3 regions of the Microbispora bryophytorum genome follow, and region 2 is predicted to be linked to each of the others. Evidence: riboswitches for the same ligand, from Rfam matches in the RefSeq annotation. Region 2 holds a riboswitch; each other region holds the start of a gene.
What was found. A riboswitch is a leader RNA that binds a small molecule or an ion and turns the genes downstream of it on or off. The one in region 2 is predicted to bind cyclic di-AMP.

Region 1 (3,267 bases), on a different contig from region 2:
GACGGGCTGACCACCCTCGTGTACGGCGTGCCGAAGGTGCAGGCCGGGCTCGACATGGACGCGAAGGCGGCCACGCCGGAGCTGAAGGCCGCGCAGCGCGCCTTCTTCGCCCTGCTCTACCGGCTGCTCGTCGGCAGCGACACCGGCCCGCGGCTGCCCACGCTGCTGCTGGCCGTGGGCCGCGACCGGGTGCGCGAGCTGATCGGTCACGCCTGATCGGTCAGACCTGATCGCTCGCGTCTGATCGGTCAGTCCCGATCTGCGGCGTCCCATCTCCGGCGCGCGAACGGGCCGGACGGCATGGCCGTCCGGCCTCAGCCGGCTTCGCGACGTCCCGGAGCCGGGCCCGTCGGCGCCCGCCACGCCCCAGCCGAGCGCGTACGTCTCCAGGTGCGGCATGGGCCCGCTGGCGCGGCGCTGGGCCGAATTCCACGTGGAGGATTGTCGAGGCGGCCCGGGAGGTGTGCGACCGGTGCTCTCACTCCGAACCTTGACGACCTTCAGTGGAGGCGTTTACCTTCCCTGAAGGGTGGGCCGACGAAAGCATCGTCGTGGGGGAGGGCGGACGATGAGTATTCCCGAGGTCGTCTACCGAGGTGACAGTCGCGCCTCGGACCTTGAGCGTGCCGGTCTCACCGAAGAGGATCTGCTTCTCCTCGCGGAGCTGGCCAAGGGTGTGACCGCCGACCGGGTGGGCCGCAGTCTCGACGTCAGCGGGCGCACCGTGCGGCGCCGGCTGCGGTGCATCTGCGACCGGATCGGCGTCGCGACCGCGATCGAGGCCGTCGCCTGGGCGGCACGCCGCCGCCTCATCTGACCTTCTCGACGGCAGGCCGCCGAGGGGGGCTCAGTCGGCGACGCGCACCGCTCCCGCGAACGGCCGTCCGGCGATCTTCGCGATGTGGACGACGTCTCCCGTGCGCGGCGCGTGGATCATGTAGCCGTTGCCGATGTAGATGCCGACGTGGTGCAGGTCGGAGTAGAAGAACACCAGGTCGCCGGGGCGGAGCTGGTCACGGGGGATGTGCGTGCCGGCCGTCCACTGGTTGCCGGTGTAGTGGGGCAGGCTGATGCCGACGGACTGGTAGGCCGCCATGACCAGGCCGGAGCAGTCGAAGGAGCCGGGGCCCTCGGCGCCCCACACGTACGGCTTGAGCTGCTGCCCGAGAGCCCAGCGCGCCGCCTGGGCGGCCTTGCCGTCGCCGATGATGGGGAACGCCGTCCTGCTGCGCGTCTCGCTGCCGATCGTCTGGGAGACCTGCCGGTAGAGGCTGCTCTCGGTCTTCTTGATCAGCTTGGTGATCTTGTCGCGTCGCGAGTCCAGCCCGCTGAGGAGCTTCTTGACCTCGGCCTGCCGGGCGGAGGCGCTCTCCCTGGCCCGTGCGGCGGCGTCCATGGCCTTGGTGACCTCGGCGACCTCCTGGCTCTCCCGCAGCTCCAGCGCGTACGTCGTGGAGGCCTGGTCCAGGTATCGCCGGGGGTCGGCGTCGCTGTCGATGAGCACCAGCGCGTTGCCGAGCCCGTTGGTCATGTAGGAGTGCTGCGCGAGGGCGCTCGCCTTCTGCCGGCGGACCGCGAGCTCGGCCTCGCTCTTGGCGAGGTTCTTCTTGGCGAGGTCGGCGGACCGCTCGGCCGTCTTCAGGCGCACGCGCTCGCCGTTGTACTGCTCGCTGAGGGTCTCGATCTCGGTGTAGAGGTCCTCGACCTGGGCCGTGAGTTCCTTGAGGCTCGGCTTGGGGTCGGCGGTGGCGCTGACCACCGGCGCGCCGAACGTGATCGCGCTGATCGCGACGCCGACGAACGCCAGACGGCGGATGGCACCCGGACCGGCCGTGCCGGATCCGGACTGTCGGCCGCGAGCGTGCCTGCCCGCCTGCCGTCCTCCACGCGTGCGCAACCGAGCTCCTCTCCCACGTGTGCCCCGCGGCGGGCCCGTCGTCGCGACGGGCCGTACGGCGGGGCACTGCTGAGCGCCTACCGGGTTAGCTGACGGGTTCGGGCCGGAGTAGCCCTACCTTGTGGATTCACCCCTTGACGATCCGGGATCGAACCGATCCTGATCCTGCAGTTGGGTCCCCGGCTCCCCTTCGCACTGGGTGCTTCGAGGATTCGGCGTCCGGTCGCCATGAGCGCTCACGAAGACCGGCATCGTCGCTGGACGATAGTGCACCGCGAGTTCTTGCTCAACCAGAACTCCGAAACTCGTCTACGTTTGACAACCAAATGATCACGGTCGGGTCACGGGATCGGTAGTGATACGTCCCTGTTCACCTGCGTTTCGAGTGATCTGTGAGTTTCGATGGGTGGTCTGGGCTGGTGGAAAAACTGGGACGAACCCGGATGGCACCTCGGGCGGCGGTCATGCATCCGTCCGTATCCTGGCGGCTACGGACCGTCAAACCTCATGTCGGGTATGGCGTTTGGGAATGACCGTTATTCGTTCGGGATGCTCCGTGCCGACCGTGTGGGATCGGCCGCGCTCCGGCTAGGCTGGCCGGTCATGGAGCAGGTCGCCGCGCAGACATCCAGTGGATCGAGTGCCACGGCCGTGACGGTGCGCCGAGCCAGGACGCCGGACGTCCGGGCGATCAGGCGCCTCGTCGACGCGTACTCGGGTGTGGGTTCCCGCCTGCTCAAGAAGAGCACGGTCACGCTGTACGAGGACGTCCAGGAGTTCTGGGTGGCCGAGAGGGGCGGGCAGGTCGTCGGCTGCGGCGCGCTGCACGTGCTGTGGGAGGACCTGGCCGAGATCAGGACCGTCGCGGTGGACCCCGCGGCGCGCGGCGGGGGCATCGGCCACCGGATCGTCGGCGCGCTCATCGAGACCGCCAGGGACCTCGGCGTGCGGCGGGTTTTCTGCCTCACGTTCGCGGTGGAGTTCTTCGCCAGGCACGGCTTCAGGCCCATCCAGGGCACCCCCGTCTCCCCGGAGGTGTACGCGGAACTGCTCGCGTCGTACGACGAGGGCGTCGCGGAGTTTCTCGACCTGGAGCACGTCAAGCCGAACACGCTGGGGAACACCCGGATGTTGCTGCACATCGACCGTCATTGACCCCTTTGTCGATCATTGATCGCTGATCTTGACGATGGTTGTCGGCTGCTGCAAAGGTGACTGTTGATACACCTGTCGCTACTTTTGGCAATATCAGCGTGTGCTAGGGACGTGCGGCGCATGCGTCTTCGAAACGAGGTGACACGGTGAGCACCGGACAGCCGCCGTACCCCCAGGACGAGTCGGACGGAACGCCACCGCCCTCATCGAACGCC
Region 2 (3,267 bases):
GAACGCCGCCGCGAGGCCGCGGTCGCGGGCGAGACGATCGAGCAGATCCGGCACATAGTCGGCGAATCCGCGGTAGGCGTCGTCGGCGGCGAGAGCGGCCAGCGTACGGTCCTCCAGCGAGCGGAAGTTCTCCCGCGCTATCGCGAGCACCAGCTCCTCCTTGCTGGGGAAGCTGCGGTAGACCGTCGCCCGCCCGACCCCAGCCCGCTCGGCCACCTGGGGCACCGTGACGTCAAGGCCGTGCTCTGCGAACAGTTCGCGGGCTGCCGCGACGACCCGCTCGTGGTTGCGCAGCGCGTCCGCGCGCCGGGGCACGTTCACCGTCATGGTCGGATGGGTTCGGGCATCTCGGGTTCCTTTCAGCGGACGTCGAAGCCGGCCTCGTCCACCTGGCGGAAGCGACCGTCCTCGGCCAATGTCGCGAAAAAGTAGATCTCCCGGTTGATGATCGTCCCGTCGGTCAAGGTCATCGTGTAGCGGTGCCGCTCGGCATAGCGCGAACCGTCGTACAACTCGTCGAGCACGGTCACCGTACCCTCAACGACTCGACTGCGGATGCCGGCGACCATGTCCGCGAACCCGGCGCGGTCTAGCACACGTCCGTCGCCGCGGTGGATGTAGTCGGGGGCGTAGTACTTGTCCAGAGCCTCGTGAAGGTCAAGTCGAGGCTCGAACGCCACGTCGCGGATGGCGTCACTGATGCGTGCAAATGTCACGAGCAAACCCTCTCATCTATCCGGACCTCTGTGTCCGGTTAACCTTCATCGTACCGGACACGCAAGTCCGGTACGGATCGATGCTCGCGACACCACGCGAGCATGACGCGTCCTTCCCGGGGCGGTCCCGGTACCGCACGAACGGGACCGGGAGGGTCATTCGTTGACGGCGGTGGTGGTACCGGCGCGGCCACCAGTTCGGCGAACGGGTCGATGCGGATGGTGGCCTGTCGCACGCGGTCGCCGGTGGCGCCACTCGCGAGGCTCCCGTACTTGCGGACGTAGGCGTCGTCGACGCGCGCAAGGTCAGAAGCTCAACAGTCAAGGCATCACCAGGCCCCTACGTTCACGCCGAAGGCCGCGCCTGACCTGTGAGAACGCCTATGCCACTGATGCGGATACCACATCAGACGGAATAGGCACGCCTTCTAGTACATCGAGATGTGTACGTGGTCGTAGTGGTTGGCGGTGATTCCGCCGCGATCGGACATGGTCCGCCAGCCCGGACGGCCGAGGTTGTAGATGCGCTGCTGCCAGATCACGTACATCACGCCCAGTTTCGGCCCGTTCTTGATGGCCCAGGCGGCCAGGCTGTCGCCGAGCGCCTTCATCTCGGGTGAGGGCATGGCGCCGCCCGAGCTCATCATGAAATCGCATGCGCGCCCGAGGGGGTGCTCGCCGCTGTTCTCCGCGCGGTAGCAGCCGATCGGGAACCGCAGGGCGAAGTGCTGCCCGACCTCGGTGCGCATGAACTGCATCCGGGGCGTGATGTTGTCGGAGCCACTGGGCAGTTCCGGCGCCCACGACCCGCCCGCGCGCTTTCCCGGCGCGATCGGGATCAGCGCGTCGAGCTTGTCCTTGATCTCGTCGATGAGATCCTCGGCGTCCTCGCGCTGTCCGGCGACCTCGGCCGCCTGCGTCTTCAGGTGTCCGGTCAGCGTCTTGGCGGCGTCCGCGGCCTGCTGCCGTTCGCCGCGGACCTGGTCGAAGCGCGCGAGCCTGGCGGCCTGTTCCTCTTTGAGCTGGTAGTTCAGGGCCGCAGTGTTCATGTCGGGCAGCACCATCGCGCTCTCGGTCTGATAGCGCAGCCCGGCGAGTTGCCGTACGGCGTCGCTGGCGGCTTCGTAGTCGGCCTCGGCCTTGGCCAGCCGGCCGCGTGCCGCCTTCTCCTCCACGCGGGCCTTGGCGAGGGCGACGCGTTTGGCGTTGTAGTCGCCGATCAGCCGGTCGACCTTCTTCCGCAGGTCCGACAGCTCCTGCTTGAGCTGCTTCTCCGTCGGCTTGGGGTCGGCGGCGCCGGGCGCGGCCGTGCCGAACACGAGGACGGCGGAGGCGAGCACGCCGACAGCCAGGGGGAACGCGCGGGGCAGAGCCCACTCCTCTCCATCTGCCGACCGGGTTAGCTGACGGGTTCGGGCTGGAGAAGCCCGGGCAGGCTACTGCCTTGACCCCAGGTGCGTGATTGGGTCCCCGGCTCCCGGGCAGGGCGCCCGGGATTAGGCGTACCGGTTGTGACGGCCGGTGTCAGGGATACTAGTGGTAAAGAAACCGTGGCTGCCACCAAAGTCGCAACCAACCGGAGATCAAGCCGTTATCGCCTCTCGAAGCATCCGGGCGGCCTCCTCGGGCAGCACATCGTTGACGAACGCGCCCATGGCCGACTCCGATCCGGCCAGATACTTCAGCTTGTCCGGCGCGCGCCGGATCGTGAAAAGCTGCAGGTGAAGGTAGGCGAGGTCGCGCCGGTAGGTGACCGGGGCCTGGTGCCAGGCCGCGACGTACGGCATGACGACGCCGAACAGCCCGTCGAGGCGGCGCAGCACCTCGGTGTAGAGCGGCGCGAAGGCGGCCCGTTCCTCCGGGGACAGCGCAGGGATGTCGGGCACCTGACGGTGCGGGTAGACGTGCACCTCGAACGGGTAGCGCGCGGCGGCCGGGACGAAGGCCGTCCAGTGCTCGTTGGCGGCCACCACCCGGGGGCCCTTCCGCTCGGCGGCCAGGACGTCCGCGAACAGGTTGCCGCCCTGATGGCGGCCGGCGGCGTCCAGCATCTGCCGCGTACGCGGCGTGACGTACGGATAGGCGTAGATCTGTCCGTGGGGGTGCGGCAGCGTGATGCCGATCTCGGCGCCGCGGTTCTCGAAGCAGAAGACCTGCTCCACACCGGGCAGCGAGGACAGCTCGGCCGTGCGGTCGGCCCACGCCTCGACGACCAGCTCGGCCTGCTCGTCGCTGAGCGAGCTGAACGACGCGTTGTGGTCGGAGGTGAAGCAGACGACCTCACAGCGCCCGATCCCCGGCCGCACCTCGCTCAGCCCGCCCACCTGCTCGTACGCACCGGTGTTGAAGCTGAACGACGGGAAGCGGTTCTCGAACACCGCCACTTCGTAGGGCGAGGGGATCTCCGAGCCGGGATGGCCCGGGCAGAGCGGGCACTCGTCGGCGGACGGCAAGTGGGTGCGCGTCTGGCGGTGCCGGGCCACGGCCACCCACTCGTCCATCAGGGGGTCGTAGCGCAGTTCGGAGGCGAGCGGGCGCGGCGGCAGGTCCC
Region 3 (3,267 bases), on a different contig from region 2:
TGGCCGGGTTCGTCCTGGCGATCGGCATGGCGGTGGACGCCAACGTGCTGGTCTTCGAACGGGCCAGGGAGGAGTACGGCGCGGCGCCCCGCCGGGGCCTCAAGGCGGCCCTCGACCGGGGCTTCAAGAACGCCTGGAGCGCGATCGCCGACTCCAACATCACCACCCTGCTCGCCGCGGGGCTGCTGTTCTGGCTCGCCTCCGGGCCGGTGAAGGGCTTCGGCGTGACGCTGGCCATCGGCGTGCTCGCCTCGCTGGTCTCGGCGATGCTGATCACCCGGGTGCTCACCGCGGCCCTCATCGACAGGATCGGCCCCCGGGCGTCCGGGATCGGCTCGATCGGCCGGGTCAGGACCTGGCTGACCCGGCGCGACCCGGACCTGATGCGCGGCAGGCGGCTGTGGCTCGCCGTCGCGGCCGGGCTGCTCGTGCTGGCGGGGGCGGGGCTGGTCACCCGCGGCCTGAACTACGGCGTCGAGTTCACCGGCGGCCGGATCGTGGAGTTCGGCACGAGCAAACCCGTCGACGTCGCGGCGGCCAGGCAGGCGGTCGCGGACGCCGGGTTCCCCTCGGCCGTCGTGCAGCAGTCGGACGACGCGATCTCGGTCCGCACCGGGCAGATCAGCGCCGACGACGTGGTCCGCATGGAGGAGGCGCTGGACCGGAGTGTGGGCGAGGTCGCCAAGCAGCGCGACGAGCTCATCGGGCCGAGCCTCGGAGAGGAGCTGCGCCGCAACGCGCTCATCGCGCTCGCCGTCGCGCTCGCGGCGCAGCTCGCCTACCTGGCGTTCCGGTTCCGGTGGACGTTCGGCGCGGCGGCCGTGGCGGCGCTGTTCGTGGACGCGGCCGTCGTCGTCGGAGCGTTCGCCTGGATGGGCAAGCCGATCGACGGGGTGTTCCTGGCCGCGATGCTCACCATCATCGGCTATTCGGTCAACGACAAGGTCGTGCTCTTCGACCGGGTGCGCGAGCTGTGGCCGGTGCGGCGCGGGGAGCCGTTCGTCCGGGTGGTGAACACCGCGATCCTGCAGACCGTGCCGCGCACGGTCAACACCGGGCTCGGTGCGCTGTTCATCCTGGCGGCGCTGGCGGTGTTCGGCGGCGACTCGCTGCGCGACTTCGCCGTCGCCCTGCTGATCGGCATCATCGTGGGGACGCTGTCGTCGTCGTTCGTGGCCGGACCGGCGGCGATCGCGTTGGAGAAGCGCACCACCCAGCCGCCGCCGGTTCCCGCGGTCCCGCGTGCCAGGCCCGCGCGGCGCGACGGTTCCGGCGCGGTGGTCTGACCGGCCCGTACGGCTACGGCCGGCCGAGGGCGCGCAGCTGGGCCGGCGTCAGCGTGGAGACGTTCTGGTCGATGGGCGAGTCGGTGTACTGGTGGATCGCCCAGGACTTCCAGTCGGCGGGCGGCGTGATGTCACCCGGGGCCTTGCTGTAGTGGGCCACCCACAGGGGGTACTGGCCGAGGCCGCGGCCGTACTTGTTGGCGAAGTTCCACCCGCTGTAGAACATCGGCCTGGCGCCGGTCTTGGCCGTCACGTACTCCAGCCAGGTCTTGGCCCACTTGTTGACGTGCTCGACGGACTCGCCGTCGGTGTCCTCCAGGTCGAGGACCATGATGTCGCCGGGCTTGCTCGGCTGCGAGTTCACCACCTTGAGGAAGTGGTTGGCGTCGGCGATGGGGTCGTCGGAGGGATGGCCGTAGTGGTAGGCGCCGCGGACGATGCCCTTCTTGGCCAGCTCCTGCCAGTGCCGGGGGAAGGACGAGTCGACCCAGTCGGTCCCCTCCGTGGCCTTGATGAAGCCGAACTGCGCGCGGCTGTTCATCCAGTCGTGGTCGGCCTCGTAGCCGGAGACGTCCTGGCCGTACGTGTGCGGGTTCGCGTAGGCCGGGGCGGGCAGGGCGACGCCCGCCGTGACGGCGGCCGAGATGGCGAGGGTCGCCGCCGCGAGGGCGGAGCGCAGGCGCCGGCGGGAGGGCCGGCTCCCGGGGGAGAGCCGATGGGTGCACATGACGGGGTTGACTCCTTGCTTCCATGCCGCCTACCGGGTTAGCTGACGGGTTCGGGCAGGAAGTGCCCTACGGGCGCATCTGGGGGCCTGCGCGCCGATTCACCCCGAAGAGAGTGGGTCCCCGGCTCCACATGACGCGGATTCGGCGGCCGCGCGATCACCGCGCGGTCCGGGCAACGACACGGCAACGGATATGGCGCTGAAGTGTGGCCGGGTACCCATGCCGTGTGGCCTAAAGGTACACACATCCCCAGAAAGGTGTAAATAGGACAAAACACGTCTTTACCTGGGCCGATGCCGCCGCGGGCCACCCCGCCAGCCGGGGCGGTCGTACGGGACCAAAGCCTCCGAAGTAAGGACTGTGACTACCAACGGTAAGTAGTCACTCTCTAACGCACCGTGAAATGGTCGTCGCCGAGGGGTCCCGGGAGACCCCGCAACGGTCTCGGAAAGGGTGTCAATGGGAGTCTTCCGTCGTGTCCTCACCGTCCGCGTAGTAGCTCTCACGGCAGGGTGAGAGACATCCCTCGTCACGTGGCGTGCGTCATGGACGGGAACGGCCGGTGGGCCGCACAGCGGTCGCTGCCCCGCACCGAGGGGCATCGGGCGGCGGAGGTCGCCGTGATCGACGTCATCGAGGCGGCCCACACGGCCGGCGTCGAGTGGTTGAGCCTGTACGCCTTCTCCACCGAGAACTGGCGGCGCCCGGCCGCCGAGGTCGACGTCCTGCTGCGACTGGTGCGCCGGGCCGTCCGCAAACACGCCCTGTCACTGCACACACGCGGGATCCGCTGCCGATTCCTCGGGGTCGCCGACCCGCGGATCCCGCCCGCGCTGGCCCGGGACATCGCCGATTTGATGACGCTGACCCGCGACAACCGCCGGATGACGTTGACGGTGGCCTTCGACCACGGCGGCCGCCGCGACATCGTCGAGGCCGCCCGGTCGCTGATCCGCGACGGGGTGCCGGCCGAGCTGGTCACCGAGGAGAGTTTCGCCCGCCGTCTGCCCCACCCCGACATGCCGGAGGTGGACCTGGTCATCCGCACCTCCGGAGAGCAGCGGATCTCCAACTTCATGCTCTGGCAGGTGGCGTACGCCGAATGGGTCTTCCCCCGGGTGCTGTGGCCGGACTTCCGGGCCGGGCACTTCTGGGAATGCCTGGAGGTCTACCGACGGCGCGACCGCCGGTTCGGCGCCGCACAGGCACCGGCCACCACAGGAAAGGGATGTCAATGAGCGACGCCACAGCGG

Region 1: another riboswitch for cyclic di-AMP. It lies ahead of ACGFIB_RS30290 (C40 family peptidase); the one in region 2 lies ahead of ACGFIB_RS20960 (coiled-coil domain-containing protein).
Region 3: another riboswitch for cyclic di-AMP. It lies ahead of ACGFIB_RS20110 (glycoside hydrolase family 25 protein); the one in region 2 lies ahead of ACGFIB_RS20960 (coiled-coil domain-containing protein).

What each region holds. Positions count from the first base shown of each region.
Region 1 is NZ_JBICTF010000011.1:3,627-6,893, reverse strand. It holds gene lysS (lysine--tRNA ligase) at 1-216, shown strand, start outside; gene ACGFIB_RS30295 (helix-turn-helix domain-containing protein) at 569-817, shown strand; gene ACGFIB_RS30290 (C40 family peptidase) at 848-1,897, opposite strand; cyclic di-AMP (ydaO/yuaA leader) riboswitch at 1,957-2,125, opposite strand; gene ACGFIB_RS30285 (amino-acid N-acetyltransferase) at 2,501-3,052, shown strand; gene ACGFIB_RS30280 (RDD family protein) at 3,199-3,267, shown strand, end outside.
Region 2 is NZ_JBICTF010000006.1:17,184-20,450, reverse strand. It holds gene ACGFIB_RS20970 (TetR/AcrR family transcriptional regulator) at 1-327, opposite strand, end outside; gene ACGFIB_RS20965 (hypothetical protein) at 360-716, opposite strand; gene ACGFIB_RS20960 (coiled-coil domain-containing protein) at 1,145-2,056, opposite strand; cyclic di-AMP (ydaO/yuaA leader) riboswitch at 2,091-2,229, opposite strand; gene galT (galactose-1-phosphate uridylyltransferase) at 2,300-3,267, opposite strand, start outside.
Region 3 is NZ_JBICTF010000005.1:573,232-576,498, forward strand. It holds gene secD (protein translocase subunit SecD) at 1-1,286, shown strand, start outside; gene ACGFIB_RS20110 (glycoside hydrolase family 25 protein) at 1,300-2,013, opposite strand; cyclic di-AMP (ydaO/yuaA leader) riboswitch at 2,026-2,171, opposite strand; gene uppS (polyprenyl diphosphate synthase) at 2,548-3,252, shown strand; gene ACGFIB_RS20120 (oxygenase MpaB family protein) at 3,249-3,267, shown strand, end outside.